One region of the Amycolatopsis sp. WAC 01416 genome, then DNA from elsewhere that is predicted to be linked to it. Evidence: predicted binding sites of a transcription regulator. Region 1 holds the regulator's gene; the other holds the start of a gene.
What was found. Region 1 encodes HspR, which represses chaperone genes until heat shock. Its sites were predicted from a motif close to ANNTTGAGTNNNNNNNACTCAANNT; they were not measured.
Positions count from the first base shown of each region.

Region 2: a site for HspR is predicted at 2,451-2,475, ahead of lon (endopeptidase La). Genes of this name have one in related genera too.

Region 1 is NZ_QHHX01000001.1:417,221-422,027, forward strand. Features, by position in the region: gene DL990_RS02070 (lytic polysaccharide monooxygenase) at 99-851, shown strand; gene DL990_RS02075 (DUF305 domain-containing protein) at 848-1,447, shown strand; gene DL990_RS02080 (heat shock protein transcriptional repressor HspR) at 1,686-2,114, opposite strand; gene dnaJ (molecular chaperone DnaJ) at 2,120-3,295, opposite strand; gene grpE (nucleotide exchange factor GrpE) at 3,329-4,105, opposite strand; gene dnaK (molecular chaperone DnaK) at 4,102-4,807, opposite strand, start outside.
Region 2 is NZ_QHHX01000002.1:514,533-519,339, forward strand. Features, by position in the region: gene lon (endopeptidase La) at 32-2,434, opposite strand; gene DL990_RS06770 (SAM-dependent methyltransferase) at 2,601-3,449, opposite strand; gene DL990_RS06775 (GNAT family N-acetyltransferase) at 3,489-4,427, opposite strand; gene DL990_RS06780 (bifunctional diguanylate cyclase/phosphodiesterase) at 4,708-4,807, shown strand, end outside.

The DNA of each region.
Region 1 (4,807 bases):
GTCAGTGAATCATTGACCGCGGTCACCGGCGGATTTATGGTCTAGACCACATTGCTCCCCATCACGGGAACACCGTCGTTCCATCCCCAGGAGCCGGCATGACCGTCAAAAGCAAGCTCGTGGCAGCCGCCGCCGGTGCGATCCTCGCCCCGATCGCCATCGTCGCCATCCCCCAGGCGGCCAGCGCCCACGGCTACGTGCTGTCCCCGCCCAGCCGCCAGGCGAACTGTGCCCAGGGCAAGGTTTCCGGCTGCGGTGCCATCGTCTACGAACCCCAGAGCGTCGAAGGCCCCAAGGGGCTCCGCAGCTGCAACGGCGGCCTTCCCGGATTCGCCGAGCTCAACGACGAATCGAAGCCGTGGCCCGCCGCCTCGGTCGGCAACAGCGTGACCTTCAACTGGAAGTTCACCGCCTACCACCGGACCACGAACTACGAGTACTACATCGGCGGCACCAAGATCGCCGACATCAGCGGGAACAACTCCGCGCCGAAGGACCCGACGTCGCACACCGTGAGCCTGAACGGCTTCAGCGGCCGCCAGAAGGTGCTCGCCATCTGGAACATCGCGGACACGCCGATGGCCTTTTACAGCTGCATCGACCTGCAGATCGGCGGCGGCAACCCGCCCACCACGAGCAACCCGCCGACCACCAGCAACCCGCCCACGACGGCGAACCCGCCGACCAGCACCAGCAACCCGCCCGCCGGCGGCACCTGGGCGGCCGGGACGGCCTACGCGGTCGGCAGCACGGTGACCTACGGCGGCGCGACCTATCGCTGCCAGCTGGCGCACACCGCGCTCCAGGGCTGGGAACCGCCGAACACCCCCGCGCTGTGGACCCGGCAGTGAAGCTGGCCCTCGTTCTCGTCGCCGGTCTCGTGGCCCTCGCGGGCTGCGGGACCGGCGATGGCTCACCGACCACCGCCGGCGGCCCGATCTCCCCGGTCCCCCAATCGGCCGCCGCGGCGTCCGCCGAGTACAACGACGCCGACGTGATGTTCCTGCAGATGATGATCGCCCACAACAACCAGGGCGTGGAGATCGTCAAGCTGGTGAAGGCCAAGCAGGCGCAGAAGCAGGAGCTCAAGGATCTCGCGGCCGCCATCGAGGCGACGCAGCTGACCGAGAGCACCGAAATGCGGAACTGGCTGAAGGGCTGGGGCAAACCCGAGACGGGTTCGGCCGATCCGCACGCGCACCACCATCACGGTGGCGACGGGCTCACGGACAAGGGACTGCTCGAAGCACTGTCCAAAAAGGATGGTTCGGAGTTCACCCTCGACTTCGCCGACATCTTCGTCGCGCACCAGCACAACGGGGTCGCGCTCGCGAGGACCGAACTGAAGGACGGCAAGAACCCGCAGGCGAAGGCGCTGGCCCAGCGGATCATGGACTCGCGCACCGGCGAGGTCCAGCAGATCCGGACCCTCGTCCCCGGCCAATAACGCAATTAGTCACCTACTTGCGAGCTTTCCGCCACCGGTTTCGCGTGATCGAAGCCGTAACTCGCGTGCTTGAAGCCGTCATTCGCGTGACTGGAGCCGTAACTCGTGAGTTACGGCTCCAATCACGTGAGTTACGGCTTCAGTCACGTGAGTTACGGCTTCAGTCACGTGAGTTACGGCTTCAGTCACGTGAGTTACGGCTCCAGTCACGTCGTCGACTCACGCCGCATTCAGGTGACTAATTGCGGCGTTTGGGCTTCCAGACGACCAGGGCCGTCTGCTGCCGCAGCGGGACGAGGTCCTTGCGGTAGGAGGCGTGCACGGCCGCGGCCGTCTGTTCGGCGGTGAGGTACGCCGCAGTGAGCTCTTCGGTCAGTTCGGCGATGCGCGCCCGGAGGGCGTCGACCTGGTTTTCCAGCTCGATGATCCGCTTGATGCCCGCGAGGTTGACACCGTCCTCTTGGGACAGTCGCTGCACTTCGCGCAGCAACGCGATGTCCCGCATCGAGTAACGCCGTCCACCGCCGGAGGTCCGGCCCGGCGACACGAGACCCTGGCGGTCGTAGGACCGCAGGGTCTGCGCGTGCAGGCCGGACAGCTGCGCCGCCACCGAAATGACGAACACCGGCGTCTCCTCGTCCGCACCGTGCGGCAACCCGCCGAACATCGCGCTCACCTGCCTTCGAGAAGTTCGGTGATCTCCGGTCGTGGATCGTGGTCGGCCATGGCCTCGGCGTAGGCCTCCAGCGCTTCACGCGCCTTGTCGTCCAATTTCGCCGGGATGGCCGCCTGCAGGGTGACCAGCAGGTCGCCCTGCGAGCCGTCACGCTTCGCGATTCCCTTGCCGCGCACGCGAAGCACCCGGCCGCTCGCCGTACCTTGCGGCACCTTCAGCGACACCTTGCCCTCCAGCGTCGGCACGGTGATCGTGCCGCCGAGGGCCAGTTCCGCGAAGGACACCGGCACGGCGATCGTCAGGTCGAGGCCCTGGCGCCCGAACAACGCGTGCGGTGCGACGTGCACGCGGACGTACAGATCGCCCGGCTGCGCGCCGCCTCGGCCCGGTTCGCCCTGGCCCGCCAGGCGGATCCGCTGGTCGTCGGCGACGCCCGGCGGGATCCGCACGGTCAGCGTGCGGGTGCGGGTGCTGATGCCCTCGCCCGCGCATTCCGGGCAGGGGTCGTCGATGATCGTGCCGCGGCCGCGGCAGTCGCGGCACGGCTCGGAGAACGCGAACGCGCCCTGGCTCCGGCTGACCAGCCCGCTGCCCTGACAGGTCGAACACGTCCTCGGGGAGGTCCCCGGCTTCGCGCCGTTCCCGCCGCAGGTGGAGCAGGTCGCCGGGCTCGACAGCCGCAGCGGCAGGGTCGCGCCCTTGACCGCCTCGGTGAAGTCGATCCGGACGTCGGTCTCCACGTCCGAGCCGCGCTGCGGCCGGTTCGCGGTGGCACCGGCCGCCCCGCCGCGGCGGCCGAAGAGACCGCCGAGGATGTCGCCGAGGCCGCCGAAACCGCCCTGCTGCTGGCCTGCCTGGCCGAAGATGTCGCCGACGTCGAAACCGCCGCTGCCACCGCCGCCGCCCGGGAAGCCGAAGCCGCCGGGACCGCCGGAGCCGAAGAGGCGGCGAGCCTCGTCGTACTCCTTGCGCTTGGCCGTGTCGGACAGTACGCCGTACGCCTCGGAGACCGCCTTGAACTTCTTCTCGGCCTCCGCGTTGCCCGCGTTGGCGTCGGGGTGGTTCTCCTTGGCCAGCTTGCGATAGGCCTTCTTGATCTCGTCCGCGGTGGCGTCGGAGGAGACGCCCAGCTCACGGTAGAAGTCCTTACCGATCCATTCCCGTGCACTCACCGAACGTCTCCTCCTTTCACGCCGTATCGCCGATCAGCGGTTGTTCTCATCGAAAAGTTCGCCCTCGAGCGGCAGCTCGCCGCCGACGGGCGGGTCCACCGGGGCGTCCTGCGCCGCCGCGGCGGGTGCTGGAGCGGCACCCGGCTCGTGGTCGGTGACCCCGACCAGCGCCGCGCGCAGCACGCGTTCGCCGAAGCGGTAACCGCGGCGCATGACCGTGGTGACCGTCGGCCCGGCGACATCCGGCGACGTGCTGTGCTGGACGGCCTCGTGCACGCTCGGGTCGAAGGGCTCGCCCTCCGCGCCGAACGGCTCGAGCCCCGACCGCTGCAGGCTCCCGACCAGCTTCTCGCCGACCGCCTTGAAGGCGCCCGTCAGATCGCCGTGCTGCTCCGCGCGCTCGAGGTCGTCGAGCAGCGGGAGCAGGTCACCGACGACCGACGCCTTCGCGCCGGCGACGACCTGCTCGCGGTCACGGTCGACGCGCTTGCGGTAGTTGGCGTACTCCGCCTGGAGGCGCTGGAGGTCGGCGGTGCGTTCCGCCAGCTCCTTCTCCAGCCCGGTCGCCACCGACACCGAGTCGTCCACAATGGACTCCCCGAGGCCGGGGCCCGCGTGTGCCGCGGGCTCCGGCTCCGTCGGGACAGCCTGCTCTTCGGCGGGAGCGGCGTGCTTCGGACCGTCCTTGGGTTCGGCCTCCGGGGCGGCCGAGCGGACCTCACCGGTCAGCGGATCGATCCGCCTGCGGTCCCGCACGACCACCGGTTCGTCCGGGCCCCGGCCCTCGGTTTCGTCGTAGCGTCCCGTCACTTCTTGTCCTTCTCGTCCTCTTCGACGATCTCGGCGTCGACGACGTCGTCGGCCTTGGCCTGCGAACCGGTGCCCGCACCCGCGGTCCCGGTCGCGCCTTCACCGGCGGCGGCCTCATCGGCGGCGTTGCCGGCCGCGTTGGCGTAGAGCGCGGTGCCCAGCTCCTGCGAAGCGGTGTTCAGCTTCTCGATGGACTCGCGGATCTTCGCCGAGTCGGTGCCCTTGAGCGCCTCGTTGGCCTCGTCGATCGCGGACTTCACCTTGCCCTTGAGCTCGTCGGGCAGCTTGTCCTCATTGTCCTTGACGAACTTCTCGGTCTGGTAGACCAGCGTCTCCGCCTGGTTGCGGGTCTCCGCCTCCTCGCGGCGCTGCTTGTCCTCCTCGGCGTGCGCCTCGGCGTCCTTGACCATGCGCTCGATGTCGTCCTTCGGCAGCGCGGAGCCACCGGTGATCGTCATCGACTGCTCCTTGTTCGTGCCGAGATCCTTCGCGAGGACGTGCACGATGCCGTTGGCGTCGATGTCGAAGGTGACCTCGATCTGCGGCACGCCACGCGGGGCGGGCGGGAGACCGGTCAGCTCGAACATGCCGAGCTTCTTGTTGTGCGCCGCGATCTCGCGCTCACCCTGGAACACCTGGATCTGCACCGACGGCTGGTTGTCGTCCGCGGTGGAGAAGATCTCCGAACGCTTGGTCGGGATC
Region 2 (4,807 bases), on a different contig from region 1:
CGGGGCTTCAGGGCTGTCGGGCCTCGCGCTGTTACGCCGCCTGAGCGACCGGAGCCGTCGCCGGGGCCAACGCGATGTCCAACACGTCGCGGACGTTCGCCACGGCGTGGACGTCCAGCTGTGCCAGCACTTCGGCCGGGACGTCGTCCAGATCGGGCTCGTTGCGCTGCGGGATGATCACCGTCTTCATCCCCGCCCGGTGCGCGGCCAGCAGCTTCTGCTTGACCCCGCCGATCGGCAGCACGCGTCCGGTCAGCGACACCTCACCGGTCATCGCGACGTCCGACTTCACGACCCGGCCCGAAAGCAGGGATGCCAGCGCGGTCGTCATCGTGATGCCGGCGCTCGGCCCGTCCTTGGGCACCGCGCCCGCGGGGACGTGCACGTGGATGCCGCGGTCCTTCAGGTCGGCGACCGGAAGTTCCAGTTCGGCGCCGCGCGAGCGCAGGTACGACAACGCGATCTGCACCGACTCCTTCATCACCTCACCCAGCTGGCCGGTCAGTTGCAGCCCGGTCGAGCCCGACTCCGGATCCGCCAGCGACGCCTCGATGTAGAGGACGTCACCGCCGGCGCCGGTCACGGCCAGCCCGGTCGCCACGCCCGGGGTCGACGTGCGCTGGGTCGACGCGGGCAGCGAAGACTCCGGCAGGTGCCGCGGGCGGCCGAGGTAGGTTTCGAGCCCGTCGGCGTCGATCGTCAGCGGCAGCTCGACCTCGTCCAGCGCGACCTTGGTCGCCACCTTCCGCAGCACCTTCGCGATGGTCCGGTTCGCGTTGCGCACCCCGGCTTCCCGCGTGTACTCGGCGGCGATGCGGCTGAACGCGCCGTCGGTCAGCGTGACGTCGTCCTTGCCGAGACCGGCGCGGTCCAGCTCACGGGGGAGCAGGTGGTCGCGGGCGATGGTGACCTTCTCGTCCTCGGTGTAGCCGTCGAGGGAGACCAGCTCCATCCGGTCCAGCAGCGGGCCGGGGATGGTCTCGAGCGCGTTCGCCGTCGCGAGGAACACGACGTCGGACAGGTCCAGTTCGACCTCGAGGTAGTGGTCGCGGAACGTGTGGTTCTGCTCCGGGTCCAGCACCTCCAGCAGCGCGGCCGTCGGGTCGCCGCGGTAGTCGGCGCCGACCTTGTCGATCTCGTCGAGCAACACGACCGGGTTCATCGAACCGGCTTCCTTGATGGCACGGACGATCCGGCCGGGCAGCGCGCCGACGTAGGTGCGACGGTGACCGCGGATCTCGGCCTCGTCGCGGATGCCGCCGAGCGCCACGCGGACGAACTTGCGGCCCATCGCCTTCGCCACGGACTCGCCGAGCGACGTCTTACCGACCCCGGGAGGGCCGGCGAGCGCCAGCACCGCGCCCGAACGTCGTCCGCCGACCGGGCCGAGCCCCGATTCCGCGCGACGCTTGCGCACGGCCAGGTACTCGATGATGCGTTCCTTCACATCGTCGAGACCGGCGTGATCGGCGTCGAGGATGGCTCGCGCGTCGGCGATGTCGTGGACGTCGGTGGTGCGCTCGTTCCACGGCAGCTCGAGGACGGTGTCCAGCCACGTGCGGATCCAGCCGCCCTCGGGGGACTGGTCGGAGGTCCGCTCCAGTTTGTCCACTTCGGACAGTGCGGCCTTCTTGACCGCGTCCGGCAGTTCGGCGGCCTCGACGCGGGCGCGGTAGTCGTCGTCGTTGGCCGTGCCGTCGAGTTCGCCCAGCTCCTTGCGGATCGCTTCGAGCTGGCGGCGCAGCAGGAACTCCTTCTGCTGCTTCTCCATGCCCTCCTGGACGTCCTTGCGGATGGTGTCGGTGACCTCGAATTCGGCAAGCTGCTCACGGCTCCATTCGAGCGCCTTTTCGAGCCGTGTCGAAACATCGAGTGCGGAGAGCAGTTCGAGCTTCTGCTCGGTGTTCAGGTACGACGAGTTGCCCGCGAGGTCGGCGAGCGCGGACGGGTCCTCGACCTCCTGGACGGCGTCGATCATCTGCCAGCCGCCACGCTGCTGGAGGATCGCGAGGACGACGCTCTTGTACTCGGACGCGAGCTTCGCCGAGTTGTCGTCGGTGGTCTCGGTGGCGACCTCGGCGTGCACCCAGCGGGCGGCGCCGGGGCCGTCGGCGATGCGGCCGACGACGGCGCGGCGGGTGCCGCGCAGCAGCACCGCGGTCTTGCCGCCGGGCACGCGCCCGATGCGCTCGACGGTCGCGATGGTGCCGAGTTCGGCGTACTCGCCGTGGACGCGGGGGACGATCAGCACCTCGGCCTTGGTGGCGGCGCTGGACCGGATCCCCGGGAAGGAAGCCTGGGCAGGCGTGTTGGCCTGGGCGGACTCCACCGCGGCCCGCGTCTCCGTGTCGGCGAGGTCGAGCGGGACGATCATGCCCGGCAGCACGACGTCGTCATCGAGCGGGAGGACGGGCAGGAGGCGGTTGTCGGTCATCTGTGCACTCCTCGGTTAGTTGAGTCTGCCTAGCTCAACTCTCCGATCGACCCGTTTGTTTCCTTTCCGCGTTCGCCGTCAGCGATCACCCACTCCTCCGACCTCTACCCGGGACGCGTCGCGTTTAGCCCCCTAAACGCGACGCGTTTCGGCCAGAGGTCAGACGTCAGGGGTGGACGGCGACTCCGCACCAGGCGAACGGCCGGGCACCTTCCTCGTCCCGTCGCAGCTCCCGCACCGGCCGCCAGTCGGGCAGGTGGACGACGCCGGGCTCCAGCAGCGGCCAGTCCCCGAAGAGCGGCTCGATCTCTTCGCGGTCCCGCATCCACACCGGGTTGCTCGTCTTCCGGTACTGCTCGACCATCCAGTGGAGTCCGTCGGCGTCCTCGCCGGTCTGGCCGCCGAAGCTCATATGCGACAGCCCCAGCCAGCTGCCCGGCGCCAGCGCGTTGCGGTAGGTCGCGACCAGCGTTGGCGGATCGTCGTGTGGCCCGGCGAAATGCAGGACGGCCATCATCATCAGGCACACCGGCTGCTCGAAATCGATCAGCCGCAACGTCTCCGGATGCCGCAGGACGTCCTTCGGCCGCCGCATGTCCGCGTGGACGATCCCGGCCCAGTCGGTCGCCTCGTGCCGCTCGAGGATCAGCTCCGCGTGCGCCACCGCGACAGGCTCGTAGTCGACGTACACGACCTTCGCCGTATCACCAGGCTCCAGTTCCTCCTGGAGGATCTCGTGCACGTTCCCGGCTGTCGGGACACCGGAACCCAGATCGATGAACTGCCGGATTCCCGCGTTCAGCGCGGCGCGCACGACCCGGTTCATGAACTCGCGGTTGTGCCGCGCACCCGGTTTGACCCACCGCCACTGCTTTTCCAGCGCGCGGGCGAACTCGCGATCGACCGCCCAGTTGTGGGTCCCGCCGAGGAACCAGTCGTAAATCCTCGCCGCGGACGGCTTTTCGGTGTCGACCCCGGTGGGTGCCACCGGGGCCGCGTCATCGTCCCTCGTCACAGAAACCCCCTGATCCTTCTGTGAAAGAGCCTATCGGGATCAGTAGACCGCCGGCCGCCGCTGCCAGTAGGTCCAGAGCGGCCGGTAGCCCTGCGCGTACCAGAACGGTGTCGAGCGCGGGTTGGCCAGAGCGTGGTGCAGCAGCACGGCTTCGGTGCCGCATTCGTCGAAGATCTGGTGCGCGTGCGCGGCGAGCGCCGTCCCCACCCCGCTCGAACGCGCCGGTTCGGCCACCGCCAGCGACGACAGGTAGCCGACCCGGTCGGCCGCGACCCGGCCGCTGACCCACGCCGTCTCGCCGGGGAACTGCACCCGCACCATGCCCAGCGCCCGGCCGTACAACTCGGCGATCCACAACGTCGGGTTCTCCCGGCCCAGGTGTTTCGACAGGTCCGCGGCGATCGTTTCCTCCGCGCCCTCGCGCAAGGTGACAGAACCGAACTGCGCGTCGTAACGCTGCAATTCCAGTTCGAGTCCGACGGCGGTTTCGAGATCATCCGCTTCGGCGGGCCGGATGTGCACTCCGGGAGTGGCGGGCGGTCCCGTCACGGCGAGCCGGTCGGCCGGGCGGACCGCGATCACCAGCACGGGCGCGAAGCCGCGGCGCAGCAATTCGGCCGAGCCGGGGGAGTCCCGGCTCGGCCGCACCACGGTCGCCGCCGTCTCGACATCCCCTGGTGGGGCCACGGTCTTCAGATGTTCATCCCATCGGGTGAGTAATGCGTCAAAGGCCGCTTCCGGGCGAGGGCCGGTGAGCCGCGCTTCGAGGCGATGTTCGACGAGGGCCCGCCACGGAGAGTCAGCAGAATCGGGACCCGCTTCAGTCTGTACCGACAATCCGGCGGCGGCCGAGTCGCCTTCTGTTGCGGAGAGTGACACGGCGTCCTCGGCAGGCTCCAGTGCAGGCATTTCGGGGAGCAGGGCGTCCACGGTGGCGAGCCGCTCGGCATGCCCGGCGGCGATGGCGTGGCTATTCATAGGGCTATTGAAGCCCCTACTGACGGGTCCGCAGGGAACTTCACGAGATTGGCCGGGGTGTGGCGTCAGGTGACTTCCGGTAGTCGGAAGGAACGCGAATAACGCTCCCATTTCACCCCTTGGTCCACGCAGGTCAGCGCGACGCGCCCATTGTTAACCCTGGGGTGATCTCATACTGTCTCGAATGGGACTTGGGTACGCCCTCCGGGGTACTGTATTGCCCTCGTCCCCGAGGTCGCGGTGGGACAAGACCGGTTGGGCAGCCGGGAAGGAAGGTCGGATGCCGGACACGAACGGCAGGCCCGGGAGCGCCGCACAGGCGACAGCGGGCAAGGGAGGCGCCGTTACGGAGGCTCGTACCGACGAGCGACGGTTCCGCG